One region of the Alkalihalobacterium sp. APHAB7 genome, then DNA from elsewhere that is predicted to be linked to it. Evidence: riboswitches for the same ligand, from Rfam matches in the RefSeq annotation. Region 1 holds a riboswitch; each other region holds the start of a gene.

The links. A riboswitch is a leader RNA that binds a small molecule or an ion and turns the genes downstream of it on or off. The one in region 1 is predicted to bind lysine.
Positions count from the first base shown of each region.
Region 2: another riboswitch for lysine. It lies ahead of dapA (4-hydroxy-tetrahydrodipicolinate synthase); the one in region 1 lies ahead of ACNSTQ_RS02125 (Na+/H+ antiporter NhaC family protein).
Region 3: another riboswitch for lysine. It lies ahead of lysA (diaminopimelate decarboxylase); the one in region 1 lies ahead of ACNSTQ_RS02125 (Na+/H+ antiporter NhaC family protein).
Region 4: another riboswitch for lysine. It lies ahead of ACNSTQ_RS22345 (aspartate kinase); the one in region 1 lies ahead of ACNSTQ_RS02125 (Na+/H+ antiporter NhaC family protein).

Region 1 is NZ_JBLWFS010000001.1:481,413-489,314, forward strand. It holds gene ACNSTQ_RS02095 (bifunctional metallophosphatase/5'-nucleotidase) at 1-1,193, shown strand, start outside; gene ACNSTQ_RS02100 (YunC family protein) at 1,369-1,671, shown strand; gene ACNSTQ_RS02105 (HD-GYP domain-containing protein) at 2,008-3,114, shown strand; gene ACNSTQ_RS02110 (thymidylate synthase) at 3,132-4,088, shown strand; gene ACNSTQ_RS02115 (dihydrofolate reductase) at 4,365-4,829, shown strand; gene yunB (sporulation protein YunB) at 4,984-5,835, shown strand; lysine riboswitch at 6,006-6,181, shown strand; gene ACNSTQ_RS02125 (Na+/H+ antiporter NhaC family protein) at 6,332-7,864, shown strand.
Region 2 is NZ_JBLWFS010000009.1:2,523-10,424, forward strand. It holds gene ACNSTQ_RS10865 (hypothetical protein) at 10-264, shown strand; gene ACNSTQ_RS10870 (YbgA family protein) at 437-1,408, opposite strand; gene ACNSTQ_RS10875 (hypothetical protein) at 1,759-2,322, shown strand; gene ACNSTQ_RS10880 (YhcN/YlaJ family sporulation lipoprotein) at 2,392-3,108, opposite strand; gene ACNSTQ_RS10885 (aspartyl-phosphate phosphatase Spo0E family protein) at 3,405-3,566, shown strand; gene ACNSTQ_RS10890 (hypothetical protein) at 3,696-3,842, shown strand; gene ACNSTQ_RS10895 (YhcN/YlaJ family sporulation lipoprotein) at 3,976-4,578, opposite strand; lysine riboswitch at 4,861-5,041, shown strand; gene dapA (4-hydroxy-tetrahydrodipicolinate synthase) at 5,152-6,039, shown strand; gene ACNSTQ_RS10905 (DMT family transporter) at 6,118-7,059, opposite strand; gene ACNSTQ_RS10910 (hypothetical protein) at 7,075-7,902, opposite strand, start outside.
Region 3 is NZ_JBLWFS010000019.1:29,087-36,988, reverse strand. It holds gene sigF (RNA polymerase sporulation sigma factor SigF) at 1-295, shown strand, start outside; gene ACNSTQ_RS16525 (stage V sporulation protein AA) at 523-1,146, shown strand; gene ACNSTQ_RS16520 (stage V sporulation protein AB) at 1,136-1,558, shown strand; gene spoVAC (stage V sporulation protein AC) at 1,577-2,038, shown strand; gene spoVAD (stage V sporulation protein AD) at 2,090-3,106, shown strand; gene spoVAE (stage V sporulation protein AE) at 3,106-3,456, shown strand; gene ACNSTQ_RS16500 (stage V sporulation protein AE) at 3,461-4,021, shown strand; gene ACNSTQ_RS16495 (spore germination protein) at 4,025-5,503, shown strand; lysine riboswitch at 5,604-5,783, shown strand; gene lysA (diaminopimelate decarboxylase) at 5,985-7,304, shown strand; gene ACNSTQ_RS16485 (LysM peptidoglycan-binding domain-containing protein) at 7,618-7,902, shown strand, end outside.
Region 4 is NZ_JBLWFS010000046.1:531-8,432, reverse strand. It holds gene uvrC (excinuclease ABC subunit UvrC) at 1-709, shown strand, start outside; lysine riboswitch at 773-959, shown strand; gene ACNSTQ_RS22345 (aspartate kinase) at 1,123-2,352, shown strand; gene ACNSTQ_RS22340 (YslB family protein) at 2,695-3,117, opposite strand; gene ACNSTQ_RS22335 (TrkH family potassium uptake protein) at 3,252-4,598, shown strand; gene ACNSTQ_RS22330 (succinate dehydrogenase cytochrome b558 subunit) at 5,111-5,740, shown strand; gene sdhA (succinate dehydrogenase flavoprotein subunit) at 5,754-7,523, shown strand; gene sdhB (succinate dehydrogenase iron-sulfur subunit) at 7,520-7,902, shown strand, end outside.

The DNA of each region.
Region 1 (7,902 bases):
AATTGTTAAACCAAGCAGGAGTTCAAGCGGTTACTATCGGAAATAACGAAGGTTTAACATTTTCCAAGGACACTTTGAACGAGTTGTATGAAGATGCACAATTTCCTGTTTTAGTAGCGAACTTGTTAGACGAACACGATGAAGTGCCGGCCTGGGCAAAGCCTTATCACTACATCACGTTAAACAATGGAACAAAAATTGGTGTAATCGGGATGACAGCGCCATTTTTTCCTTTCTACGACAAACTAGGCTGGACCATTGTCGACCCTTTTGAAATCTTACCCAATCTCGTAGCAAAAGTTCGTGCTGAGGCTGACTTTGTGATTTTCTTATCACACCTCGGCTTCCCGGCAGACCAAGAAATAGCCGAGCACATTGAAGGCATTGATGTTATTTTAGGAGCGCATACGCATCACGTTCTTCAGTCCGGTAAAAACATAAAAGGTACATTCATCGGCCAAGCGGGGAAATTTGGCTTTCATATTGGTCAGATCAAACTTGTAATTAATGAAGAAACAAAGGAAATTGTCGATATTGAAATGGCGGCCATTGAGACGCCAACAATGCCACAATCAAAGGAAACACTTGAGCTGTTAGAGCGTCTTGACCAAAAACAACGTCAAATTATGAACGAAGAGCTTGCGGTATTGCCGTATGATTTACCGGTTAAATGGTTTGAACCTTCAATTGGTCCAGAGCTGTTAGCAGAAGCATTAAAAGAGTGGTGTAGTACAAATATTAGCATGGTGAATTCTGGTGTGCTACTCGATAGTCTTCCAAAAGGCGGTATTACGAGAGGGGATGTTCATCGAATTTGTCCTCATCCGATTAACCCATGTATTGTTACACTGCGCGGTGACCGCTTGAAAGAAACGATCTTGCATGCTTTTACAGAGCGGATGCAGCGCCTTGAATTAAAAGGTTTTGGTTTCCGTGGTGAAGTTTTAGGGAGAATGGCTTTCTCAGGCATTGAGGTTCATACTAAAAAGCTAGCAGACCAAGCAGAACACGTAGAACGGATTCTCATTGACGGACAATCGATTGATATGAAAAAAGAGTACCAATTAGCAACCCTCGATATGTTTACATTTGGAAAACTGTATCCGGCTATCGCCGAGTCTACGTCAAAAGTTTTCTTTATGCCGGAGCTTCTTCGGGATGTTTTCTTATGGAAGTTAAAACAAATTAGGTAATCGTCCAACCTTTGCACTTTTTCGTCTGTTTTTCATATTGTATAACGAGGATAAGTCAAACGCCTTGTGAAGTTTTATCTTCATAAGCAACCACGTGAGCTTGTTCTAGAGACTATTCCTAAGGGATTAAGGCTTTGGAACATATGCATTATCCGAAAAACGGAGGAGTGATACTGTGCTTGAAATGAATCCAATTTCAATCGAGGGTCATACCTTCATTGCTGTTACCCTTAAGCTTCCAAAAACAAACTTTATGGCAGTGATGAGTGATAAAGGATATATAATGTGCGGGGCACTTGACGTTGCACTATTAAATGAAAAGCTGAAAGAGCGTAAAATCATCGCAGGCCGTGCCGTTGGTGTTCGTACAATCGACCAACTCCTTGAGGCTCCGCTTGAGTCCATTACATTAGAAGCTGAAGCTGTAGGTGTTAAAGCAGGAATGAAAGGTAAAGATGCATTGTTAAAGATGCTCTAACTCAACATATGGATACTCTATCCATGTTCAATAAAAAGAGACTGACGGATTTTATTTTTTCGTTGGTCTCTTTTGTATTGGGTTAAAAGACCTATACACGCTCACCAAAATTTTCTAATCTTATCAACTGTAGTCCTGAATTTTAATTAAACAGTTGAAAGGGAGTTAACATATGTCTACACAAATGATACCCTTGATATGTCGAAATTTTATACAATTTGTAGATGACTGTAAAACAAACGCCATATTTTTAAATGAAAGGGTTTCAATTCGTTTATCGATTGGAATCATTCATTCAGAGTGTAATGTAAATTTGAATTAGAGCAGGAGCAACCTATGAGACTAGCAGCAACTAAATCACTACTTGAAAATACTTGTCTTGCAAAGCCGATTATTAATGATAATGGGCAAGTTCTCTTACAGCAAGGGGTGCCCTTAACGTCACGAATGATTGAGCGTTTGATTGAGAAGGGAATTACTTTTGTTTATATTGAGGACGGACTGACACAAGATGTAGAAGACAATGAAGTGATTTCAGACAAAGTTCGTTTTCAAGCAATTGGTACGATCAAGTCTGAATTTAATAAAATTTGTGATGATCAAACATTAAAGAAATCTTTTCATAATGCACATCTTAGTCAAAACTTCTCAAAAGTGATCCGTTCCATTTTAGCTGAAGTAAAAGAGAACCCGAGAACCATTTCTCTTTTATCTGATGTTTTTGTTTACGACTCCTATATTTTTACCCATTCATTAAATGTTACTATATATACATTAGCACTTGCATTAGAGTTGAAATATAACGAGAAACAGTTGCTGGAAATTGGATTAGGTGCGATACTACATGATGTCGGGAAGATCGAAATTCCGACGGAAATTTTAAATAAGCCAGGTAAGTTAGATTATGAAGAGTTTTTAGTCATTAAAAAACATGCACAAGCTGGCTATGAACTATTGAAAGATCAACCAAACGTTTCTTTATTAACTGCACATTGTGCGTACCAACATCACGAGCGCAATGATGGATCGGGTTATCCTCGTGGGATTAAAGGGGATGAGATCCATCCGTATGCCAAGCTCATTGGTCTTTGTGATGTGTTTGATGCGGTAACCTCTAATCGTGTTTACCGTCGTGCTATGCTTCCTCATGAAGCACTTGAATTGTTGTATTCTGGGGTAGGAACATTGTATGATAAGGAATTGATAGAGGCCTTTCAAAGAACAATTGCGGTGTATCCAGTAGGTATAACAGTCGGTTTAAGTGATGGCAGGGAAGGTATTGTCGTAAAACAAAATAAACAGCTATCCACACGTCCAATCATCCGGATTACGAAGGAGAATGAACGTCAAGTTAAACCGTATGACCTTGATCTAATGACACATATCAATATGACGATCACAACGTGTGAAACTGTATTAGCAAATAAAGAAGTTAAAGTTTAAAGGGGGCTGCATGTAAGTTGGGTACAAGTGAAACGAATTATCTTCAACTATGTAGACATGTACTTAAAAATGGAATAAAAAAAGAAGATCGAACAGGAACAGGTACCATCTCCACTTTTGGCTACCAAATGCGTTTTGACCTTAATGAAGGATTTCCGTTATTGACGACCAAACGTGTTCCTTTTCGACTCATTGCCAGCGAGTTACTTTGGTTTATGAAAGGTGATACAAATATCCGCTACTTATTACAAGAAAACAATAATATTTGGAATGAGTGGGCGTTTGAACGTTGGGTAACGAGTGAAGAGTATGAAGGGCCAAACATGGATAACTTCGGGTTACGCTCGCAACAAGATGATGAATTTAGAAAGCAGTATGAGGAACAACTAGAATTGTTTAAAAGCCGTATACTGAAAGATGATACATTTGCTGAAAAATACGGAGATTTAGGACAAGTCTACGGAAAGCAATGGAGAGCATGGCAAACGTCAACAGGGGAAACATTGGACCAATTAGCCGATGTAATTGAAACGATTAAGAAAAATCCATCTTCAAGACGCCTGATCGTGTCTGCTTGGAATCCAGAAGATGTTCCATCGATGGCATTGCCTCCTTGTCATACGTTGTTTCAATTTTATGTTTTAGACGGAAAGTTATCGTGTCAATTGTATCAAAGAAGCGGCGATATTTTCCTTGGCATTCCTTTTAATATTGCAAGCTATGCATTACTTACCCATTTGATTGCTCATGAATGCGGTTTACAAGTTGGCGAGTTCATTCATACGTTAGGTGATGCTCATATCTATTTAAATCACTTGGAGCAAATTGAAACGCAGTTAAGCCGAGAGCCCAAACCGCTTCCTAAGTTGGTATTGAATGAGAATGTCAAGTCGGTGTTTGATTTTGAGATGAAGGATATCTCCATTGAAGGATATGATCCACATCCGACGATTAAAGCTCCCGTTGCCGTTTAATGATAGGCCGAATAGGCTCTTAGCAGGCACCTTTCGCTTTTCTATTGTCTAGCTGCAGGTGCCCAGCGTCTAGTGGACTTCGCACCCCTCCTTACGATAAGTCAACATCGGCTCAATGACGATCGCCGTGTTTCCTATATCTCATACGGGGGAGCTCCAGTCCATAAGCCGCTAAACGGGCACCTTTCGCTTTTCTATACTCAAGGTTATAATAGACCTTGAGTATTTTTCGTACTTTGAAAGGGGTTGTTTTCGTTGATTTCATTTCTAGTTGCGATGGACAATAACCGTGTGATCGGTAAAAATAACGATTTGCCGTGGAGTCTCCCTGCTGATCTGGCGTATTTTAAAAAAGTAACTATGGGACATCCCATCGTTATGGGGCGGAAAACGTATGAGTCGATCGGACGACCATTGCCGGGACGAGAAAATATCATCCTCACGCGTAATCAAGAATATAGTGTAGATGGTTGTACCGTGCTTCACTCGTTAGCAGATGTGAAACAAGTTGTAGATGCAGACGATAAAGAAACGTTTATTATCGGTGGTGCTGAAATTTTTAAAGAGGCGTTTCCAATCGCGGACAAGTTGTATATCACGCATATCGATGAAGAATTTGATGGCGATACTTATTTTCCAGCCTTTCCTGATAGTGAGTGGAAAGAAGTGTCGAGAGAAAAAGGGATAAAAGACGAGAAAAATCCGTATGATTACTACTTTACGGTTTATGAAAGAAAGTAACGAATGGTCGTTACCTATCCAAATAGAGGATTTACCTTCTTAAAATAGTTAGATCTGACTGAAGTCGTATCGATAAAAATTAAGGGTTTCTTATAAATTTCAGGTCAAGGCCGTCCCCCTTCTGCATATATTTTTTGCAAAGGGGGTTTTTGTTGTGGTTCGTTTTAGACAGCGTGGGGTGTGGAAAGGCCCTCTCCTTAAAAGAAAAAGAGGGAATGGTCCTCTCTTTAATCAAAATTCAGGAAGGAAAGGTCCGCTTCCATTTCGTTATGTTCTGTTATTATCTTTTGTTATTTTTATTGTTCTAACCGCACAAGGGCTTTGGCTAGTAGAGAAAGGTATTCGGCCGACGCTTATTCATATTGCCAAAACGGAAACACAAGTTTTAGGTACAGAAGCGATTAATGACGCCATTTCTAAGAAAATTGCTGAGCAGTTAGATATGGATGAGTTGCTGATTGTTGAAAAGGATCAAAATGGAGATATCGCCTCGATCACATTTAATTCATCTATTGTCGCTCGTGTTCAATCTGAAGCGACACAACGGGTTCAACGCTATTTACGATTAATGGAACAAGGCAGAGTCCATGAGATGGTCCTTCCTGATGGTGTGGAAGTTGATTTTAACGAAGAAATTTACACACAAGACGGTATTATTTATACGATTCCTTTAGGTCAAGCGACAAACAATGCTCTACTCGCTCATTTAGGTCCGCAAATTCCGGTTCGATTTACAGCGATTGGGGATGTAAAGGCAAATATGAGGCATCAAGTAGAAAATACGGGCATCAATAATACGATGTTATCTCTATATCTCGATCTGCAAGTGGATGTTAAAATCGTTATTCCATTTGCAACAGATATGGAGGTTGTTAAGACCTCGATTCCGATTGGTATGACGTTAGTTCCAGGGAAAGTTCCAGAATATTATAATGTGGGTGGAACGGGTCCAGCACCTACCTTCATTAGAGAGTCAGACATTCAAGATGCTGTAAGAGATAATTAACTTAGTGCTCCAATTGAAGGTTGTCCGATAGTGGACACGTGTTGAAAAACCAAAAAGTAAGAGTTATCTCCTGCTGAAAATAACAGAAATTACATTTGGCGTTTTTTTAGAATAATGCTATACTATAGCGTGGTCAATGACAAAGTAAATAGTTACACCTCATCAAGTAATGATGAGGTAGAGGCGCGAGTTTCAAGAGTAATCAGTAGGAGGATGACAACTGTGAGTACTGATGAAAGGGGAACTTGCCGAAGTGAGAGTACTTGTTAACGTACTTTTTGCTGGGGTTGCATCGAATAGGTGTAACACTGTCACAGCACCGGTGCTGTGGAGGACTACTTTAGTTGATGGGGAGCCAATAGATGCTCGATTAGAGAGGCTTACTCAAGAAGATAGAGTCACCACTTCAACTAGATTTTTTGAAGTGAATGACACTTTAGAGTAAGCCTTTTTTTGGTTCCAATTGTAGTAAAAAAAATTAGTAGGAGGTCAAAAGATGGAAACATCAGTATTATCATTAATTCCTCCCGTGCTAGCGTTAATCTTAGTTATTATAACGAGACGTGTATTGATTTCGCTAGGGGCAGGGATTATTGTCGGTGCGTTATTACTAAATGGGTTCGATCCAATCAGTTCTTTAACGCAAATCTTTGGGATTGTAGCAGCGATTTTCTATGTGGACGGTGCAATCAATGATTGGGAGCTTTATATTATCTTTTTCTTATTATTATTAGGAATGCTCGCTTCCCTAATTGCTTTATCAGGTGGAAGTCGTGCGTTTGGTGAGTGGGCGCTTAAACGCGTAAAAACAAGAGTAGGTGCTCAATTAGTAACCGTTGTGTTAGGTATTATTATCTTTATTGATGATTATTTTAATAGTTTAACAGTTGGAAATGTAAGTCGTCCTTTAACAGACCGTCATCGAATTTCACGCTCAAAGCTAGCGTATCTCGTGGACTCGACATCTGCTCCAATGTGTGTCATTTCACCAATTTCTAGTTGGGGAGCTTATATTATCGCAATCATCGGCGGTATCTTAATGACACATAGTGTTACTCAATATCAAGCACTTCAAGCCTTTTTAATTATTGTTCCAATGAACTACTATGCCTTATTTGCTGTACTACTCGTCTTAGCGGTGGCATGGTTTAAGCTAGATTTCGGTGCGATGAAAAAACACGAAAAGTTAGCCATTGAAACGGGTGAAGTGGTAGATAAAGCAAAAGGAATACCTCCAGGGGAAAACATGGATGTTCAACCTGTGGAAAATGGTAAAGTAAGAGATCTCGTATTACCGATTATTACTTTAATTGTTGGTACAATTTTCTTTATGGTTATTACGGGAATTCAAGGAACAGAAGGAACAGCAACGATTCTTGAAATCTTTGAAAATACCGATGTAGCTGCAGCTCTCGTCTATGGAGGCTTACTTGGATTAGCAGCAGCTGTTATTTTAACATTAATGAAAAAAGTACCAGCGAAAGACTTTGGAATGGGGTTGTGGGCAGGTATAAAATCGATGCTTCCTGCGATCTATATTTTAATTTTCGCATGGACGATTATTGAAATTATTGGCGATTTAGGGACTGGCGCGTATTTAGCGACGTTGATTGACGGGAATATTCCACTTGCGCTTTTACCTGTAATTATCTTTATTGTTGCTGGTGCAATGGCGTTTTCTACTGGAACATCTTGGGGAACATTCGGTATGATGTTGCCAATCGCAGGTGATATTGCAGCAACATTAGATATTACGATGCTGCTTCCGATGCTAGCTGCTGTATTAGCTGGAGCGATTTTCGGTGACCACTGTTCACCAATTTCGGATACGACGATACTGTCATCGACCGGAGCAGGCAGCCATCATATTGACCACGTCATTACGCAGCTTCCTTATGCTCTACTAGTTGCTTTAATTTCAATTGTAGGCTTTTTAGTCCTTGGAATTACAGGCAGCATGGTGTTCGGTTTTATGGCTGCATTTGCTGCTTTTATAATAATAGTTATCGTATTAAAGAAAATAGTATAACGACTAGAAAAATAGAGGCTAACTTTAGTCTCTATTTT
Region 2 (7,902 bases), on a different contig from region 1:
GGTGATCCTTTGAATTATAATCATGATATTGACTACGATCGAGATGGCGATCGCGAAGATGAACTAACTGAAGAAGAAGTCGTGAATATGCTCAAATCTAGTTTACGTCAAGAAGAAGAAATGTTGAAAACATACACAATTTTAGCAGAACGTATTCATGATAATGATGTATTAAAAAATCGATTAGAAAATTTTGCACAAGGTAATGCCAAACGTTCCCGCCAACTAGAAGATGAAATTAATCAAAACGAGGAAACTCATTAAGTTTGGAGGACTCATAGGACCTTATTTTGCTAAATTCTATAAAGGCTTAAGTTACGTACGGAGGTGCTAATCATACTATGATTAGCACCTCCGTTTTGTATGTCCTATTCAATAATCCCTCCTCGATACCTTATTAACCCATTACATTAGTGTCACATTTTCTCAATTAACCTCAACTGTAGTTTCTTCCTTTTCCTGAATCGCTAATTTCAACAAGTTCTTCAGGGTATGGCTCAAAAAATGTTTGTTCGAGCATATAATCATTTTCAAATCGATACGCCCATGCTTTTAAAATACTTACAACGCTACTAATAGGAAGTTTCTTTTCACGATACTTTTCTAATGTCGATAAAAAGTATTCCTTTTCTTTCGTTGATAAATTTGGAGAAAAATAGCCGAATATGCGCTGGCAGACATTGATGTTTGAGGTGTATCGAGGAATCCGACTAAAAAGCTGATACAATTCATCTTCATATAAACTAAACGTTTCTTCAATGGATCTTTTATCTTTATTACTTAGGATTTGTCCGAGAAGTTTTAACCTTTTTTGGTTATATGCCATAAATAAATATTTATTTTTCTTATGAAAATCATTGAGTTGACTTAGTTTTAAGGATGATTTTACCTTTTTAAACTCTGTCGTCGTAAATAATTTCGTTAAATAGTGTTCCCGGATCTTAAAGTTTTTTAGTCTTCCTTCATCTTCAATTGATGTTTTCGGATAATACTGTAGTACTTTCGCTGTAAACGCACCACTACTCGTTCGAACAGTCGGTGACTTTTCTAAACCTGAATACACTTTTACATCTGTGATTCCACAACTAGGTGAGCGATTTTTCAGAATAAATCCATCAACATCTTTTAACTCATCTAAAAAGCTATCTGCAAATTCTTCCATATCTGTTGTCAAATCTTTTCCTGTTTTCGGTTGTACCAAACGGTCTTTTTCACCTTCAGCAACAAGACGAATAACTTCTCGAGGTGTTCCTAAACCGATTTCGACTTCTGGACATACAGGAATGAATTCAACATACGGCTTTAAATTATGTACAGTTTGGTCCGTTAATTTATCTCCATTATAGCGGCAAGCAGAAAATTCAATACATTGACTGACCACAACTTTTGGTTTACAAAACTCTTTCATACATCCACCAACCTATTCTAGTTAATTCATTAAACTTACCTGTTATCGCAACGTTTTATTAGAGTATGTAATCCTAATTTTAAAATGCAAATTCTTCATTTAATGTTTGATAAGTGGTCTCCCCTATTATCAAAACAGTGCCTATACTTTTTTCCTAAGGATTTGATGCTCTAAATTCTTTTAGTACTAATGTATAAAATTGTACTGGAAAAAGGATAATAATCGAAGAAGAAAATGACAAGCATTAAGTTTAATTTATACGATTTTTGGTCGAAATCCAATGATTACCTCCGATAATTTCAAAATGGAAACTGTCTGATTATTTTTATTGCAAAGGAGATTAATTACTTATGCACAAAATTGCCTTATTAATTCTCATAACCGTTACGATGTCTACATTTATAGGCTGCCAGGATCGTCCTGAAGATATTACACAAAGTATAGAAAAACAACATATGCGAGCTACTGATGGGATTGAACCGCTCCACCCTTCAAATAAAGACCAAAATAAAACAAGAAGAGATGTAACTCAGAGTGCTGTTTCCTATGCTTCAGAATTTGGATTTTACTTAAACCAATTATACGCTCACCTAGAACCGTTAAATAATTTGTTCTACACTGAAAAACCAACAGAAAAGGATGTCCGTGATGCTCGAGAACACGTTCGAAAGGCTCAGGATTGGAGTGAGTATATCATTAGTTTAGATACACCTCCAGAGTTCGAAAATCTTTATACAGTACATAGTAGTACCCTCCTTGAACTTGACTCTCTTATGAAAAGTTTAGAGGATATGGACTTAAATGATGAGGTCTACTTTAGAAGAGCTCGATTATATTACGAAAATAGTATTATTGCCGTAAAGTCCATGGAGCGTGAATATAAAGGCGTACTCGAAGAACAAGGTATTAAATAAAAAAAATTACAGTGCCAGGCACCTTCACTACATTAAAGTGATGAAGGTACCTGGCACCGTTTAAGGTTATTATTCAGGTCTTGGGAAGATGTTTTTTCTAATTTCTGATAGTTGGCCACCAATTCCTTGGAACGGCTCGGCAATATCGTTCCCTTCAAGTGCTGCACGAATACGATTTACATTTCTTCGATCTGTAGCGATACGCACTCGATCTAGATCAACCACTTCAGATAGCTCTTCTTCAACTTCTTGAATAAGCTTCGGTCGATTTTGTTCTGGTGACTCAATACCAATTAGCAACACACCTTCATGGGGGAGCACATAAACTTCGTTGATATTCTCGATTGCTAACAATCTTTGTCGAATGGAATCCTTAGTATCAAGATTTTGAAGCTTTTCGTTATCAATTTGCTTATGTCTTAAATGAGGACGATCCCCAAGCACATACTTTCCTCTTATTGTATTAGGAATATTATTGTAAATCCTTGCTCCGCTTCGATTTGTACCTTGTGTTTTAAACCCTAAATTACGTTCGCTTGTATAATACATATTATTTTCAGCAATCGGTTGTGCTCGATCGGTACGCCCCTTTGGTACACCATCGGGAACCATCATATCACTTATAGGACCTTCATGATTTCTAGCTTGATTGGTTCCAAAACCACTAAACCCCTCTTCACGAAAATGATTTGCCCCCATTGGGTGCTTCTGTTCCACAACGCCACATCCGGAGAACATCGCTAAGAACAACATAAGCATGACGATAACCAAGGTTAGTTTTTTCATCATAATTCTCCTTTCTTATTACTTATAAGTTGTGTACAATTAGTCGATTTCATGAGAAGAAGTTAGCGGAAATTGTTTCTTTACAAGAGAAAAACTTATAGAAATATACTCATATCTTGTCGATTTGTTGTTTTTTATAAAAGTTCATGACTACTTTTAGGGAATGTATTTAATTATCACTAAAAATACGTATAATTGTCGTTGTGTGTAAAATAAATTCAAACTTTCTCACATAGTAGCAGTCAGACCATAAGTTTACACAAAAATTAATATTGATGAAAAATGGAGTGGAAGAAATGTTATTATATGCGATTGAACGAAAAAGAAGTCAGATGATCTTACTAGCTGAAAAGTATGGCTATACTTCCGAGGCAACGGTTAAGTGTAGTCAAGAATTGGACAAGTTATTGAACCTGGCCCAGCAGAATACCTGTATGAATGTGAAGATGGCCAAATAGCACCAATTATTGTTTACCTTGCACAGCTACTATTGTTAAAAAAAAGCATCTTTACCACTATACTTATATAATTAACCCTTTGTTTAAAAGTAAGTACTTTCTTCTACTTCGATGTGTAAGGAGTTATCTGTGGACGGTGTAAAAATAGCTTGTCAAGAAATTCTTATACGTCTTCAACTAATGGATGGCGTCAAAATCTCTTATCAAACACAAGAAGAGATCGAGTGTATCATTAGAAGTACATATACCACCTTGTTTATGCTGATGGCAACTTGAAGACGAAAAACAACAAATAAAAATATCATAGTTGCTAATTCTACAAACAAAAAGTGCCAGCAACTTTTACACTTATAAAGAAACTGACCAATTTTTCTTTATAAGTACTAGTGTTCTGGCACTTTAGAAGACATTAATTAATTACTTTCCCACGTTCAAATGGACGTTGCAAAATTCTACCAAGGTCCCTCATAAAATTTTCAGCTTCTATACCTTCTTCATAAGGAGCTCCCTCTCTCAAATTATACAGTTGTCTTTGGAATTCGGAAAACCCTTGGTCATCGTGAATGACACGAATTTCAACATCATTTGCGATAGATGAATGTACTGTTTCTTCCACCTTGTTTTCTATTTCATCGTTCCACTCTTCGGTTGTATAAACACTTACTAAGACTATTCTCCCTTGTATATATACATGTGCGTCATCAACTTCTTCTAATTGCAACAGTTGCTTCGTTAAAGGCCTGTTTCCATTATAAAATTCAATGTAATCCGCATTATCAGTTCTAGTGTTTGTCCCGTGACCTGTATTTCTTCTAGACGTAATAAGTTGTCTACTTACTAATGGAGTTCTCCCATCAATAGCCATCTCCGGATCTAACTCGGGAACTTGTTGTTCTTCACGGATTTTCTGAATTCTTTGTTCATTTTGTTGAACTCCTGCCCCTGTACCACAAGCAGTTAAAACAATAACAAAAGCCATTAACGATAAAAAGCAGAAACATACTTTTTTCACGGTACACTCCCCTTTCTTTTATTATCGTTTAATTTTTATCAACATAATACCCCTGTAAACTATAGGAAATTGCAAAAACAGCAGTGTTAAAGCAACGTTTTGAAACGAGCCTCGCCTTAATAACTGAAAGATCGTGCGCCAAATCGATGTTGACTATAGATACATCCAGGGGGGAATGGAGATTTTTAGAAAACCTAAAAGAATTTTCGATTAACCATTGCAATCAATTCAACAATTTGTTAAGGTAGACACAACAAATGAATATTCTTTACTTCTAATTGAAGTGAGGATAGAGGTGCAAAAACCATGAGTAAGCAATGGGAGGAGGATGAGCTCTATTGAACATTGTTGAAAGGGGGATTTGCCGAAGTCTACGGTTCTCATACTAACCAAGGGCTGGTTCTGTATTGAATAAATGCAGTACTGTCATATAGTACATACTATATGGAGGGCTATCTTACGCAAGGATAAATGTCTAATTGTCATTCCTAGCAACAATGAGCAGCTCTTCTCATTGTTGCTTTTTATTGTTATTACATTTGTATTTTGAAATGCACTAAGGGGGAAAATAAAATGAATTTTGGAAAAGTCTTAACAGCTATGGTTACACCGTTTGACGTATATGGAAATCTCGATCTACAAGCTACCGAGCAATTAGTAAATCACCTGATCGCGAATGGTTCCGACGGACTTGTTGTCGCAGGAACTACAGGTGAATCACCTACTTTGTCTACAGAAGAAAAATTAACACTTTTCAAACAGGTAGTTCAGGTTGTAAATGGTCGAGTACCTGTCATTGCAGGAACAGGTTCAAACAGTACATCAGCATCAATTGAACTAACAAAACAAGCAGAAGAAATTGGTGTCAATGGCATCATGCTCGTAGCCCCTTATTATAATAAACCTTCTCAAGAAGGACTTTATCAACACTTTAAAGCGATCGCTGAGCAAACGAAATTGCCTGTTATGATCTACAACATTCCTGGGCGCAGCGCTGTTAACATCTCGGTAGAAACAACTGTCCGTTTATCGTTCATTCCTAATATCGTTGCAACTAAAGAAGCAAGCGGTGACTTAGAAGCAATGGCGAAGATTATTAGTGAAACAGATAGCAACTTTAGTCTCTATAGTGGAGATGATAGTCTAACATTACCGATCTTATCAATTGGAGGTACAGGCATTGTCTCGGTTTCTGCCCATATTATCGGGAATGAAATGCAAAACATGGTAACAAGCTTCCTGAAAGGAAATGTATATGAAGCTGCAGAACAACACCGCACCTTATTACCATTAATGAAATCACTATTTACAGCACCTAGTCCATCACCAGTTAAAGCAGCGTTAAATATGAAAGGAATTACGGTAGGTTCAGTTCGCCTTCCTCTCGTTCCTTTAACAGAAGAAGAAGAACAACAATTACGAACGACCATTCTTCCTGAAGTTTCTTACAATGTTGGATAAAAAATGGCTTAAATAGGGCAACTTTTACCTAATCACTAAAACCCCGAGATGACCTAATGAGGTTCCTCGGGGTTTTCTCTATCCAACCTTTTGCACAGTCCTCTTTTTAAATACTCGCCTCGTCACATATTCATCAATGAACCCGGTACCTAATAAAACACCTAGTACGATAAAAACAAAACCAGTTAATTGTAATAACGTTATTTGTTCGCCTAACCACAAAGCTGAAAAAACTAATCCAAAGAAAGGAACAAAATTATTAAATACAGCTGTCTGCCCTGCCCCAAGTCGGTGGATCGCAGCATTAAATAAGAAATGACCTAAAGCTGTAGCGAAAATCGAAGAAACTAAAAATATGCCCCAGATCCACCCGGTTTGTTCGATCATTTGAGACGTTCCTGCCGGCTCTGCAAATAAGCTGAAAACAAATAAAAAACTGGATCCTACAACTAACATTACTGCTGTCATTACTCTTGAATCGATCGTATTTGTTCCTTTCTTAATATATATAAAAGAAACCGCCTGAACGAACATCGCAATAAATATAGAGACATCTCCCGCATTTATCGATGTGAAACTTTCTCCACTTTGTAAAATGATTGAAGCTACACCACAGAAAGCGAAAACAATACCAATAACCCGTAACCTCGATAATGTATCTTTTAACATGACAGAAGCCAAAATTGATGTTGTCAGAGGCAGTAATGCTAATATTAATGCTGTATTAGAGGCGGTTGTCATTGTTAAACCCCAGGCCAGGAAAAAATGGTGACCCGTCACTCCGAAAATCGTTGCTATCAAAATGTATTTCCATTCTACCTTTGTGAATTTCCTTAATTGTTTAATAAGTATACATACTGTAATTGCTACAACTCCCGCTAAGAAAACTCGAAAAGACGTCATGGTAACCGTTGGAAAAACATCAACAAGCATTTTAATAAATACGACATTCATCCCCCAAATAACCATGACCATCATTAGCAATAGGTATGTAAAAATATTAGAGTTTTTGTTATTCAAAGTTGATCTCCCCTTTTATAATAGCTGCAACCAATGAAACAGATAGAGGAATAATGCTAATACAAACATACAAACAAAGACAAATTGACTGTTCTTTTTGGCAATATCAATCGAAGAATAGTTCATCAATCCAGAGGCCATTAAAACCGAACCAGAAAAAGGTGACACTTGCGTTGCTAATGTCCATGCAATCAACAAAAGGATGGCCATGAACTCAGAACTAACGGAAAAAAGTTGCGGTGACAGTGCACTACCAATTCCAATTACGATGACAACCGGATGAATTCCAAAAATCGATAAAAGAATGGCAAAGCTTATGACGATTAAAGCCATTACATAAATATATCCTTGTGACACAGTCAAGATCATTTGAGATACATGGGCTCCAATATCGGTTAATGAAAGTGCTGCACCAAAAAAACCTGCACTAATAAAAATTACAATTTCATTTTTTAAGCGGACAAAACATTGATTAACATAAGAAAACAGCTCTCTTATATAATCTTTGAACTGATTTGAAAAGACCGCCCATAATAATGGATAAAAAAATCCGAGCAGCGATACAACAGTTAACATATTAACGGGCAAGATGAATTCTAGTAGGAACGAACATATAAATAGCCCTGCACCAAAAAGCACTAATCGACGGAGGGACGGGAGCCCTTTTTCCTGTTCTTTTCTCGACGCCTTAGGTTGAACATGATTTTCATCATCCTCGAATTTCAATCGAGGAAAGAAGATAATGGAAATGAGCGCGTATATCATTCCAATGATTAGTCCGTATAACCCGATTGAACCCCATGAGACATCGAAGAGTACTAACACAAGTCCTACATTTACAAA
Region 3 (7,902 bases), on a different contig from region 1:
AGAAGCAAGTCGTTCATTAACGTCCATTCATGAAACAGTCTATGAAAATGATGGAGATCCTATTACGCTTTTAGATCAAATCGCTGATCAAACGGGTAATAAGTGGTTTGATAAGATTGCTCTAACTGAGGCGATCCGCCATTTAGATGAACGAGAACGACTTATCGTATATTTGAGATATTACAAAGATCAGACTCAATCTGAAGTAGCTGAGCGACTCGGAATATCTCAAGTACAAGTTTCAAGATTAGAAAAGAAAATACTTGAACAGATTAGAGACCAAATGGGCGATTAGTCCTTTGGTCTTTTTTTCTTTGGTCTAGTCATTACATGTTACAGCTATGAGGGCATATATTATGATCTTTTATTTTTTAGATGATGATGCTTAATAAGCATTCTTTATTAATCAGAGTAACTGTAACATCGCTTTTCATAACTAAAATACATAATTTAGTACTTAATGCAAATCATAACCATACTAGGACAATTTAGATAGTAATTTCCTGTTTTGGAGGGAGAGGTATGAGTGAGCTTTTAGTCTATATCCGAATGAGGCATAAGGTAGAGGTTAAAGCAAATCAGCATGTAAAAGTTGGAGAATTAGCACAGATAATTGCTGAACCTTTAATAAGGGAGAAGATCATTCACCTTCCAATCCACCAAGTGAAGCCGAGTGATAAAAACTTTGTATTAATTGATGTAATGAAAGTCATTATTGCAATAAGTGAGGCTGTTCCTCACAGTGATGTTCAATCGATTGGGGCTGCACAGACAATCCTTGAAGTGAAAATGAAATCAAAGAGGATTGAACCTGTTTATTTTGTATTCATTTGGCTACTTTTATTTATCGGTGCTGGTATGGCAATTATGAACTTCCATGAAGATGTCAGCATGAGGGAAGTTCATCAACGGATGTTCACTACAGTTACTGGGAATGAAATTGCTAAGCCGCTGTTATTACAAGTTCCGTATTCCATCGGATTAGGGTTAGGGATGATTATATTCTTTAATCATGTCTTCCGAAAACGATTAAATGAAGAACCTAGTCCTCTTGAAGTTGAAATGTTTAAGTATCAGCAAGACTTAGACCAATATATTACGCATCACGAAAACAGTGAAAGTGAAACAAAGTTGAATGACCATTGAAGCTGTGTTAACGATCCTAATTGGTCTAGCTGGAGGTCTTGCGGTTGGGAGTGGATTTGTTGCTTTCTTAACGGTGCTCGGGGTCGTCCCTAGACTTACTCAGTTATCAAAAACAGGAAAGTATATTCATATATATGAGTGGGCTGTTGTTTTGGGCGCTTTAACAGGTTCAGTGTTTAGTTTAAATGATATTGTTTTATATTTGAGTGCTTTTTTACTTATTCCAATTGGATTAGCAGAGGGAATTTTTATTGGTTTATTGGCTGCAGCACTGACAGAGGTTCTTAATGTGCTACCTATACTTGCAAAACGCTTAGGTATTGCTGAAAAAATAATTTTATTGTTAATGGCTATCGTTTTAGGAAAGGTCTTTGGTTCGCTTTATCATTGGATTTACTTTGTAGATCGATAGAAGGAAGGTCATGGAGAGATGGAGGACAATAAAAAGTTACAAAAAGAGTTTCAGAAAAAAATCAAACCTTTTCAACCTAAAGCCCACTACTTAAAAAATGGATTTAAAGCTTATGTAATAGGTGGAATTATTTGTGCATTTGGACAAGGTATTTCAAATTACTATTTAAGAGTCTTTGATTTAACAGAAGCTACCGCTGTAAGTCCTATGATTGCTACTTTAATCTTAATTGCAGCTTTAATGACAGGTTTAGGTTTTTTTGATCGACTTGGCCAATTTGCAGGTGCAGGTGCACTCGTACCTGTTACTGGTTTTGCAAATGCAATAGCAAGTGCGGCTTTAGAACATCGTAGTGAAGGACTTGTACTTGGAATTGGAGCTAATATGTTTCGTATAGCGGGTGCTGTTATTGCGTTTGGAGTTGTTTCTGCTTACTTAGTAGGATTAACAAGGTTGTTAGTTCAAACGTTAATTACCTAAGAGGGCTAATAGAAGCCTTCTTTCCAAACTCAAAAGAATTGGAGAAATCAAATGAATATCAATCAGCAACAAACATGGCACTTTAAGGAGGATATTTTTGTAGAAGCAGTGGGTACAGCGGTTGGACCTTATGAAAGCAATGGCCCATTGAATGACAGTTTCGATAAGTGTTATGACAATCTATATTGTGGTGAAGATAACTGGGAATTAGCTGAACGCCGATTAATGACAGATGCCATTTCAATCTGTTTACAAAGAGCTAACAAAAAAGAAAGGGAAATTAGTTTAATGTTGGCTGGTGATCTGCTCAATCAGAATGTTACATCAAACTATGTAGCTAGACAAATGAAGATCCCCTATTTAGGAGCATTTTCAGCTTGTGCTACTGCGATGGAGACTGTTGCGATAGGTGCTTCCTTAATTAGTGGTGGATTTGGCAACCGAGTAATTGCTGCAACGAGCAGTCATAATGCTACAGCAGAACGGCAATTTCGTTATCCGACTGAATTTGGGGGACAAAAGCCAGACACGACCACTTTTACGGTGACTGGTGCAGGTGCAGTACTTCTTAGCAAAAAACCTTCAACTATTAGAGTTACGCACGCAACAATTGGGAGGGTTGTTGATATGGGGATAAAAGACCCTTTCAATATGGGAACGGCGATGGTACCAGCAGCGGTGGATACCATATTAACTCACTTTAAGGAAACGGGTAGGTCTGAAGAGGATTACGATTTAATTGTCACAGGTGACCTATCAACAATAGGAAGTAAGGTACTTAAAGAGCTCCTGCGAGAGCAGGGAATTAAACTAAAAAATAAACATCAAGATTGCGGTGTGATGATTTTTAGTAGAGATCAACCTGTATTTGCAGGAGGTAGCGGATGTGCTTGCCCGGCTGTCGTTACATATGGACACTTAATAAAACAAATGCAATTAGGGAAATTGAAACGAATGCTTGTCGTTGCGACGGGAGCATTAATGAGTCCAACAATGATGCAGCAAAAAGAGTCAATACCTTGTATTGCTCATGGTGTTGTTTTTGAATCAGAGGTGGTTGAGCAATGATGGAGTATATCATTGCATTTGCAGTAGGTGGGTTCATTTGTTTCATTGGGCAAATACTTCTGGATGTTTTTAAGATGACACCTTCACATATGATGAGTACTTTAGTCGTTGCTGGAGCTCTATTAGATGGATTTCATTTATATGACAGACTCATCGATTTTGCGGGAGCTGGAGCAACAGTACCAATTACCAGTTTTGGACACTCTTTAGTCCATGGTGCAATGACAGAAGCTGAACGTTATGGATTTTTAGGGGTAGGTATGGGGATTTTTGAAGTCACTTCTGTCGGTATTTCCACGGCAATTTTATTTGGATTTTTAGTTGCTGTTATTTTTAAACCTAAGGGGTAATAGGATGAAACCACGAAAAAAAGTGATTTTAATTACCGATGGAGACGAATCAGCTAAAAAGGCAGTTCAACATGTTGCCAAAGAAATTGGCGGCAGGTGTATTTCTAGTTCAGCAGGAAACCCTTCAGTTTTAGGTGGGCAAGAATTAGTAGACTTAATCCATAAAACTCCCTATGATCCAATCCTTGTTATGTTTGATGACTGTGGTTATAAAATGGAAGGTCCAGGAGAACAAGCATTAAGATATGTAGCAAGTGACCCAACGGTTGAGGTGATTGGTGCTATAGCTGTCGCATCACATACTCACTTTGCAGAATGGACAAAGGTTGATGTTTCAATTGACAGGTTTGGAAATTTAACAGAATTTGGTGTTGATAAAAATGGATTACAAGATATTGAATTAGGGAGAATAGATGGCGATACTGTCTATATTTTAGATGAATTGGAAATTCCTATCGTTGTCGGTGTTGGTGATATTGGAAAAATGGGAGGTTTTGATACGGTTGAAAAAGGATCGCCAATTACGAGGAAGGCAGTTGAACTTATTTTAGAACGGAGGGGATGAAGAATGAGTAAAAATTTAATTAACCCTGAAAAGCAACCAATCACTAATAATATATTTGATAATGAAACGGCTATAAAAAGTCGTATAGGTATCGGTACAAGCTTCGATGTTGGAATTCGAAAATTTAATATTTTAGGAAAGCAAATTCAAGTGTATTTTGTTAATGGCTTGTGTGATACACAATTTATCATTGAATTGTTTAAAGAATTAAGCAGACTTGACGGAAAAAATGAAAAAATAACAAATGCAAAACAAATGATAGAAAATCATCTAGTTCATCAACAAGTTGAAACGGTTAAAACCATTGATGATGCGATTACGCAAATGTTATCTGGATTGATCTTCATTCTACTAGAGGGTGAAGATGAAGCGTTTGTTATTGATGTAAGAAGTTATCCTGGTAGAGGACCTGATGAACCGGATACGGAACGGGTAGTAAGAGGTGCTCGTGATGGATATACAGAAAACATCATTCAGAACACAGCGTTAACGCGAAGAAGGATTCGAGATGAGCGATTACGTAACGAAATTATGCAAGTTGGTGTCCGTTCAAAAACGGATGTGTGTATTTCTTATATCGAGGATGTAGCTGATCCCGATCTCGTGAAAATAATAAAAAAAGAGTTAGAGTCCATACAAATAGACGGACTAACTATGGCAGATAAAGTGGTTGAAGAATATATTGTTAAACAAGGCTTTAATCCATTCCCGCTTGTACGGTATACGGAAAGACCAGATGTTGCAGCCACTCATTTATTTGAAGGACACGTTATTATAACCGTCGATACATCACCGAGTGTCATTATTACACCTACTACGTTATTTCATCATGTTCAACATGCTGAAGAATACCGACAAGCTCCTGCTATAGGAACCTTTTTAAGATGGGTTCGTTTTTCAGGAATGATCTTAGCTTTGTTTATTCTTCCGCTTTGGTTGTTGTTTGTTATGCAACCAAATTTATTACCAGAGATGTTGGAATTTATTGGTCCAAATGAAACAACGAATGTTCCTGTTTTTGTACAAATTGTACTTGCTGAACTTGGAATAGAATTACTGAGGATGGCCGCCATCCATACTCCGTCCCCTTTAGCAACCGCATTAGGGTTAGTTGCGGCATTATTAATAGGTGAAATTGCAATTAATGTAGGATTGTTTGTGCCAGAAGTCATTTTATACGTCGCTTTAGGAGCGATTGGAACATTTGCTACACCGAGTTATGAATTAGGGATAGCGATGAAAGTAGCAAGGTTAGCATTATTGTTAGTTGTAGCTATCTTTAAATTACCAGGATTTGTTATTGCTTCAACGATATTTATTTTACTTCTAACGATGATAAAATCTTTAAATAAACCATATTTATGGCCATTATTGCCATTTAATCCAGCTGCCTTTTGGCAAATTCTCGTTCGAGTTTCTGTGCCGTCCGTTAAACGGCGTCCTAGCATAGTCAGTCCAAAGGATCCGATTAAACAATCATAAATTAATATGTATAAGACATATCGTTAACAATGTTGCCACTTAGCAAGGATTATGATAAAGTGTACCTATTAATTGTATAAGTCCCTCATTTCTTTATGAAACACGGGGTAGAGGTGCAGTGAGAATGAGTATGTCTGAAGAGCGAGATGGAAGCGATGATTCAGGCAGAAAGGTCGATTTGCCGAAGTGAAAGAGTGGTACCATCCTATTCTTTTACTGGGGTGTCATTAAAAAAGTGACACACTGTCACTGTTAAATACAGTGGAGTACTATTCTACAAATGAGGTTACTCTTGCTATGGCTCGGTCATAACAGCTAGTGTAACTACATTAGCTGTTTTTTTATTAACCAAATAGGTAGGTATCTCACCTTTCATTTATACAATTAGAATATAAAACGGATCTCCAATCTCTCATATATAGAAGGAATATTTTTATATGTTGTAGATTGTTAGTTGATGCGAAGATAGGAGAGAGAAACGATGCACTTACATGGTACAAGTAGAGTTAATGACATTGGCCACCTGGAAATTGGTGGAATTGATACAGTTGAACTTGCGAAGCAATACGGAACTCCTCTGTTTGTTTATGATGTTTCACTCATTCGACAGAAGGCAAAAGCATTTAAAACGGCATTTAATGATTTAGATGTAAGAAGTCAAGTTGCTTATGCTAGTAAAGCATTTAGCTGTGTTGCAATGGTTCAACTCGCAAATGAATTAGATCTAAGCTTAGATGTCGTTTCAGGTGGGGAACTGTATACGGCAATGATTGCTGGCTTTCCTATGGAGCGTGTTCACTTTCATGGGAATAATAAAAGTCCAGAAGAAATAGATATGGCTGTTCGTGCAAACATAGGTTGTTTTGTAGTAGATAATTTTTATGAATTAGAATTATTAAAGCAAGCAGCAAATACACATCAACGTAAAGTATCTATATTATTAAGAACAACTCCAGGTGTAGAAGCACATACACATGATTATATTACTACAGGTCAGGAAGACTCTAAATTCGGATTTGATTTGTTAAGCGGGCAAGTAGATCGGGCAATTGAGTGGGCTTTGGATTGTGAGCAACTTGAATTACTAGGAATTCATTGCCATATAGGTTCACAAATTTTTGAAACGACTGGATTTGTCTTGGCTGTTGAAAAGCTTTACACTTATATTGAAAATTGGTCTAAGTCATTAAACTTTGACTTAAAAGTATTAAATTTAGGTGGAGGTTTTGGTATTCGTTATATTGAAGGCGATGAACCATTACCGGTTGGTGATTATGTAAAAGCTACGATTGAAGCTGTTCAACATCATGTGAATAAATTGAATTTATCAATGCCGGAAATTTGGATTGAGCCAGGTCGATCACTAGTTGGTGACGCGGGAACAACTCTATATACATTAGGTTCACAAAAGGATATTCCTAATGTCCGTCATTACCTTTCAGTTGATGGTGGAATGACAGATAACCTTCGCCCAGCCTTATATCAAGCGAAGTACGAAGGAATTCTTGCTAATCGTGCTAATGATCAAGTGGAAACGAAGTATTCGATAGCTGGTAAGTGCTGTGAGAGCGGTGATATGCTCATTTGGGATTTACCGCTTCCGAAAGCCAATCATAAAGATGTATTAGCTGTTTTTTGTACAGGCGCGTACGGGTATTCCATGGCTAATAATTATAACCGAATTCCTCGTCCGGCAGTTGTATTTGTAGAAGATGGAGATGCGCAATTAGTGGTTGAAAGAGAAACGTATGAAGATTTAGTTCGTTTTGATTTGCCGTTAAATACGAAAGAAAAAGTGTAATAAAATAATAAAATCCACTCTCTGCGGTTGTAAGAGAGTGGATTTTTTCTGTGGAGGCCATGATCTTATTGAATGTGTTCATATGATGTTTTATAGTCCGTTTTTCTGTATTTATTGTCTTATTTTTTAAATTTTACTGTCCAATTCTTTCTAACTGTTAATTTATGAAACTGTGAACTTTACCTTTGTTGAGTCGTCTTCTTCAGCCGCTCGATTTTAGAATTATATCTAGTAGAACTTGGGAGTTAACCTAGCAACCTACTAATGTTTTGTAGTGTAATTCGTTTTATGATAGACGGCAGGAGGCGAATTTATGAAAAAAGTCATACTTGCACTAGTAGCTTTAATTTTTTTACTACCTCAACAAGCTTTTGCCCACTCTCATACACTAGCTGATCGTATTATTGAAAGTGGTAAGAAGTATATTGGTACCCCTTATCAATTTGGAGCTCCATTAGGAAACACTTCTAGTTTTGATTGTTCTTCTTTTTCTGCGACTATCTTTGGTGAACATGGAATAACCCTTCCTCGTGTCAGTCGGGACCAAGCGAGGGTCGGTGTTCAAGTAACACTTCAACAATTACAAAAAGGTGACTTA
Region 4 (7,902 bases), on a different contig from region 1:
ACGGACGATAAAGGCGGTTGAAAATTTAGGGAAAGCATTAGGTATTTCTACACCATACCGGATTGAGGCATTTGATAACTCGAACATTCAAGGAACTGATCCAGTGTCAGCAATGATTTCATTTATAGATGGGAAGCCTAGTAAAAAGGACTACCGAAAGTATAAAGTAAAAGATGTTGAAGGCCCTGATGATTACGCTTCGATGCGAGAGGTCGTTTACCGCCGTTATTCAAGGCTGTTAAAAGAAAATGGTCCATTTCCAGATCTAATTGTTATCGATGGAGGAAAAGGACAAATTGCAGCCGCTCAAAGCGTCCTAGAGGATCAGCTCGGTCTCACAATTCCTGTATGTGGTTTAGCTAAAGATGAAAAGCACCGTACATCTCAACTTCTCATGGGAGATCCACCTGAAGTAGTACCATTACAAAGAGACAGTCATGAATTTTATTTATTGCAAAGGATTCAAGATGAAGTTCATCGGTTTGCGATCACTTTTCACAGGCAGGCACGAAGCAAAACGATGTTTTCTTCTATTTTAGATGACATTGATGGAGTAGGAGAAAAGAGACGACGGAAACTTCTTAAACATTTTGGTTCGATAAAAAAAATGAAAGAAGCAAACATCGAAGACTTTAAAAAGATTGCTATTCCAGAAAAAGTGGCAGCAGAAATCATACGTGTATTAAATAGTAATGAAGATAAAAAGTAATTGTCAGTATCACGATGTTCTGTTAAAATGAAAACAACTTAATATACCGAACTTCTAATTTGAAGTGGTGGTAGAGGAGCGAAAACCAAGAGTAGGCAAAGTGAGGAAGATGGGTTCCATAGACATTTGCTGAAAGGGGAATTCGCCGAAGCGTTAAGAGTCTCATCTCTCTTATTGCTGGACTTGTATTGAATAGGTACAAGGCTGTCACGCAACCAACCCAAAAGTTGTGTGGAGAACTATCTCACGGAGCAAGGGAACATCTATTACCTTTTTTGGTATTCCAAGCAACAGTGAGGACTCTTCCTTTCTGTTGCTTTTTTTGTTTTCTTTCTCAGTTACAAATCTATATTCAAAAAGCAGGACAAAAAGCGGACTTTTTGAATGTCTTTTCAAGAAAGGATGAAATCATAGTGGCGATCATAGTACAAAAATACGGCGGGACGTCTGTAGGGACAGTCGAAAGAATTGAACACGTTGCAGGACGAGTTGCTAAAACAGTAGCACAAGGACATGAAGTAGTTGTTGTCGTTTCAGCAATGGGGAAAACAACAGACCAACTCGTTAAACTAGCAAGTGAAATATCGGATAAACCGAGCAAACGTGAAATGGATATGCTTCTTACAACCGGTGAGCAAGTGACGATTTCTTTACTTGCTATGGCACTTCAAAAGAAAGGCCTCGGTGCGACATCTTACACAGGATGGCAAGCAGGTATCGTGACAGAAGACAGTCATAGTAATGCAAGAATACTGGATATACAAACGGAAAAAATTCAAGCGCAGTTATCTTTAGGCAATGTTGTGATTGTAGCAGGGTTTCAAGGTGCGTCACAAGACGGCGAAATTACAACGCTAGGTAGAGGCGGTTCCGATACGACTGCTGTTGCGTTAGCAGCTGCATTAAAAGCAGAGCGATGCGATATTTATACAGATGTTACAGGAGTGTATACGACAGATCCACGGTTCATAAGCGGAGCGAGAAAGCTGCATTCGATTTCTTATGATGAAATGTTAGAAATGGCCAATTTAGGAGCAGGGGTTTTACATCCTAGAGCTGTGGAGTTTGCAAAAAATTATCAAGTGAAATTAATGGTTGCCTCAAGTATGGTTGAGGAAGTAGGTACGTTAATTGAGGAGGACGTTTCAATGGAACAAAATTTAATTGTACGCGGGATTGCATTTGAAAATGATGTAACGAAAATCACTGTTTCAGGGTTGCCCAACCTAATCGAAACGCTGTCAAATGTATTTAGCATATTATCAGAACACGGTATTAATGTAGATATTATTATACAAAACCAAACTGCTGAAGAAAAAACAAGCATTTCTTTTTCAACAAGCCGTTCTTCATTAGATGAGGCGTTGGCTGTATTAAACAACCATAAAGAGGAACTGCAGTTTACAGAATTAACACATGAAGGTGATCTTGCAAAAGTATCCATTATCGGATCCGGAATGATATCTAATCCGGGGGTTGCAGCGCAAATGTTCAAAATTCTAGCTGAAAATGACATTCTAATTAAGATGGTTAGTACATCAGAAATTAAGGTTTCAGCCTTAGTTGAAGAAGAAATTATGGTTCCTGCTGTGGAAGCACTCCATAGAGCGTTTCAATTAGAAGAGCAAGAAGTAACTGTATAAACGATTTCCTTATAAAGAGTCCCCACTTTTGATCGTCTTTATGACAGAAAGTGGGGACTTTTAATAGTGCTTATTTTTTTGCGGACTGAGAGGCCCTTATTTTAGCGAAATCCGCATGTTTGGATATTTCCCGGACTCACAGGCCCCTATCTAATCAAAATCACTGATAAAAATCACAAATAGTAGTAAATAAGGGCCTCTGAGTCCTCTAAACTAAAAATTACTACATTTTCAACACGAATAAGGGCCTGTGAGTCCGCTAAACTAAATTTCGAAACGCAACACTCGAAACAACTTAAAGGCTCACCTTTAACACGACGTCAAACGGCCGCTGCGCCTTTCTTATATGGGGTCCTTCAAATCCCATTTTAACGTGATAAGTACTTTGTCTTTTTTTTCTTGAACAATCGCTTCTGTCATATGTTTCTTCTGGTTTTCAATTTGCTCTGCTAAAAAGCCAGCTTCTAGTTGGTAAGTTACAGGCACTTTCTCACGGTGAAATGGCGAAATTAGTTCTAAAATGAGCTCATCTTTTTTTTCTTTGGTGAGAGTCAATTCTCCCCAACCAACTGTAGAAAAGAACTCAATAATATCGTCCAGACTTTCTTTTGGATACTGTCGTGCAATACCTTTCCCAGCCCAATATAAGATATTTTCATGATCTTTACCTAATAAATCAGACATGAGAACATTTCGAATTAAATGGTGTCCAAATAGAGGAATCACCTGTTCACTTTTTAGTAAAGTTTGCTCAGTTTTCTTCATCTATGTAACTCCTCTCTTATTATTTATTATAATCACACATTTTGTTTTTCTCTATGTTCAATTTGATGGATTTTAAATTTACTTTATAAAATTAATCATGTATACTATACCGCGAACGAAGCGGAGGTAAATTTATGAAATTAGCGCTGAATCAGTTTCTAACACCTTTTCGAATTATTTTATTATCGTATGTTATTGCAATGATGCTGTTCAGTATCCTTTTGTATCTTCCCATATCTCATCAGGAAGGTGTGAATCTTAAATTTTCAGAGGCATTGTTTACTTCTGTTAGCGCAGTTAGTGTAACAGGGTTAACCGTCGTAAATGTCTCAGAAACATACAGTTATTTTGGAATTTTTTTCTTAGCGTTAGCGATCCAATTAGGTGGCATAGGGATCATGACATTAGGAACGTTTGTATGGATGTTATTTGGGAAAAAAATTATCTTATCTCAACGTATGCTCATCATGGTGGATCAAAACCAAAATACATTTTCGGGTCTTGTGAATTTAATGAGAGGTATCTTATTTGTAGCCTTAATCATTGAGGTAATTGGAGCCCTTATTCTAGGTACATATTATATACGTTATTTTGATACGGTTGGGGAAGCGTATTATCAAGGAGCCTTTGCGGCATTAAGTGCATTTACAAATGCCGGTTTTGATATTACAGGTCAGTCTCTCATCCCATTTGCAAATGACTACTATGTTCAACTAGTTGTTATCTTATTAATATTTGCTGGTGCCATCGGCTTCCCAGTTTTATTAGAAGTCAGAGAATATTTCTCAAAAGAGAACCCTAATTTTAAATTTAGTTTATTTACGAAAATTACAACAACGACGTACTTTGCGGTGTTTATTATTGGAGTAATTGGGATCTGGTTGCTTGAGTTAGGCCATTTTTATGAAGGGCTGGCATGGCATCAGCAATTATTTTATTCTTTATTTAACTCAGCAACGTCACGTAGTGGTGGTTTAGCGACAATGGATGTGTCAGAATTAAGCATAGCTACATTATTATTTATTTCTGGTCTTATGATCATAGGGGCAAGTCCTTCTTCTGTAGGTGGTGGAATTCGTACTACGACTCTTGCCGTTATGTTCTTAACGATTTGGAGCTTCGCATTAGGTAAATCGGATGTTAAAGTATTTGGCAGGGAAATTCATCCTGAAGATCGTCAGAAAGCCTTTATTGTATTAAGTGTATTTATACTGTTGTTATTTAGTGCGGTCATTCTGATCTCAGCATTTGAAGGCGGAAAAGTCCCGTTAATGGCTATTATTTTTGAAACAGCTTCGGCTTTCGGAACGTGTGGGCTTTCGATGGGGATAACAGCTGACTTAAATTTTGCCAGTCAATTTATATTAATGATTTTAATGTTTATTGGTAGGGTAGGTTTAGTAGCATTCTTATTCTCTATTCGACGTAAGGAAACAAAAAGTCATTATAAATATCCAACTGAGCGAATTATTATTGGATAATAGAATGAGGTTAGCATTTTGAAACAGAAAGCTTTACCTGTTATTTAAGAGAGTATAGAGCCTGGCATTTGCTTGGCTCTTTTTAATACTCTGCTTTAACATTAGAAGTTTCCATAACTTAGTAGGCTAAGAAATTTAAGACTATTTTCTTATTTTTCATTACAATCGGCTCAAAATATGAGAAAATAATAAAAGAAACTCGTATAATTCATGATGAACGATGTGTGTTTTCTACTAAATTATCTTTTTTTACCCTATATTCTAGTTAACTCAAGGTTATATTTGAATTTTTTGAATATATCCTGTATACGTTTTCTTGACGATATAAGTCGATGGGAGTAAAATAAATTTGTCGCAATATATTCACAGAAACTTTACTAAAGTTTCATATTTTATCTTATTAATGCTTTACGAAAACAAAGTAGGGAGGTACAGCATTATAAGCGAAAAGAAAAGAGATAACTAGAGGACAAGATGTTAAAAGTCAAAAAAATTTGTGGGGGGACATTTGTATGGCTGGAAATCGAGAGTTTATGAATCGGAAGCTACACTCTTTATTGGGTGTCATTCCAGTTGGATTATTCTTAGTTCAACACTTAGTTATTAATTATTTTGCTACTAGAGGTGCTAGTGCTTTCAACCAAGCATCTCATTTTATGGAAAATCTTCCATTTCGTTATTTTTTAGAGATTTTTATAATCTTTATTCCATTACTATATCATGCAATTTATGGTCTTTATATTGCTTTCCAAGCAAGAAATAATGTAAGTCATTACGGTTTTTTCCGTAACTGGATGTTCGTTTTACAACGTGTCACAGGTATAATTACATTAATTTTCGTAGTATGGCATGTTTATGAGACTCGTATTCAAGCAGCTTTCGGAGCTGAAGTTAACTATAATATGATGGCTGACATTTTAAGTAGTCCATTTATGCTAGTGTTCTACTTTGTTGGTGTTATCGCTACAATTTTCCACTTTGCGAATGGATTATGGTCATTTGCAGTTTCTTGGGGTATTACAGTTACTCCTCGTTCGCAAGTTATCTCAACTTATGTAACTATCGGTATTTTTGTAGCCCTTACTTGGGTAGGTGTTCGTGCAATCTTAGCATTTATTAATCCAGAACTAGCAAACATTTAAGGAGTGAGTGATTATGAGTAAAGGTAGAGTTATTGTTGTCGGTGGTGGCTTAGCCGGATTAATGGCAACTATTAAAGCTGCAGAAGCAGGCGTACCAGTCGATTTATTTTCATTAGTTCCAGTAAAACGTTCTCACTCAGTATGTGCGCAAGGTGGAATTAATGGTGCTGTTAATACAAAAGGTGAGGGTGACTCACCGTGGGAACATTTTGATGATACAGTTTACGGTGGAGACTTCTTAGCAAACCAACCTCCTGTAAAAGCAATGTGTGATGCGGCTCCTGGAATTATTCACTTAATGGACCGTATGGGTGTAATGTTTAACCGTACACCAGAAGGATTACTAGATTTCCGTCGTTTTGGTGGGACACAACATCACCGTACAGCGTTCTCAGGTGCAACGACTGGCCAACAGTTACTATATGCACTAGATGAGCAAGTACGTCGTTGGGAAGTTGCTGGTCTCGTTACTAAATATGAAGGCTGGGAATTCTTATCTGCTATTAAGGATGACGAAGGCGTCTGTCGCGGGATTACTGCACAAGACTTAAAGACGATGGAAATCCATCATTTTGCAGCTGATGCAGTAATTATGGCTACTGGTGGTCCTGGTATTATCTTTGGTAAATCTACAAACTCAGTGATTAACACTGGATATGCTGCTGCTTCTCTATATGAGCAAGGAGTATATTATGCAAATGGTGAGTTTATCCAAATCCACCCAACAGCAATCCCAGGGGATGACAAACTTCGTTTAATGAGTGAGTCTGCACGTGGAGAAGGTGGACGTGTTTGGACATATAAAGATGGTAAACCATGGTATTTCCTAGAAGAGAAATATCCTGCATACGGTAACCTAGTACCACGTGATATTGCAACTCGTGAAATCTTTGATGTTTGTGTTGAGCAAAAACTAGGTATTAATGGTGAAAACATGGTATATCTAGATCTTTCTCATAAAGATCCAAAGGAACTTGATATTAAACTTGGTGGTATCATTGAAATTTATGAAAAATTCATGGGAGACGACCCTCGTAAAGTCCCAATGAAAATTTTCCCGGCGGTTCACTATTCAATGGGTGGTATGTGGGTTGACTACAACCAAATGACAAATATTCCGGGTCTATTTGCAGCGGGTGAGTGTGATTATTCACAACATGGTGCCAACCGTTTAGGTGCTAACTCATTATTATCAGCTATTTATGGTGGTATGGTTGCAGGACCTAATGCAGTTGAGTATATCAAAGGATTAGAAAAGTCTACTGACGCTGTTTCTTCAAGTGTATTTGAAGATGAGAAGAAGAAAGAACAAGAGCGCTACGATAACATTCTAAAAATGGATGGTAAAGAAAATGCGTATGTTCTTCATAAAGAGCTTGGTGAGTGGATGACTGACAATGTTACAGTTGTTCGTCATAATGACAAGTTATTAAAAACAGATGAGAAGATCCAAGAATTAATGGAACGTTACAACAACATTAATATTGTTGATACTGCGAAGTGGAGCAACCAAGGTGCTTCATTTACACGTCAATTAAAAGGTATGTTAAACCTAGGCCGTGTAATTACACTAGGTGCTTACAACCGTAACGAAAGTCGTGGAGCGCACTATAAACCTGAGTTTCCAGAGCGTAATGACGAAGAGTTCATGAAAACAACAATGGCAAAATATAATGCTTCTACTGGTAACCCTGAATTCCATTACGAAGATATTGACGTTTCTTTAATTCCACCTCGTAAACGTGACTATACGTCAAAAAAACAAGGAGCTGCTAAATCATGAGTGAAAACAAATCAGTAAAATTTATCGTAACTCGTCAAGAAGATCCTAACAGCGCCCCTTATAAAGAGGAATTTGAAGTTCCATATCGTCCAAATATGAACGTTATTTCGGCTCTTATGGAAATTCGTCGTAATCCAGTAAATTCAAAAGGGGAAAATACGACACCAGTAAACTGGGAAATGAACTGTTTGGAAGAAGTTTGTGGAGCATGTTCAATGGTAATTAACGGAAAGCCACGCCAATCTTGTACAGCTCTTGTTGATCAACTCGAACAACCGATTCGTGTGGAGCCGATGAAAACATTTCCTATTGTTCGTGACTTAGTGATTGATCGTAGTCGTATGTTCGATTCACTTAAGAAAGTAAAAGCATGGATCCC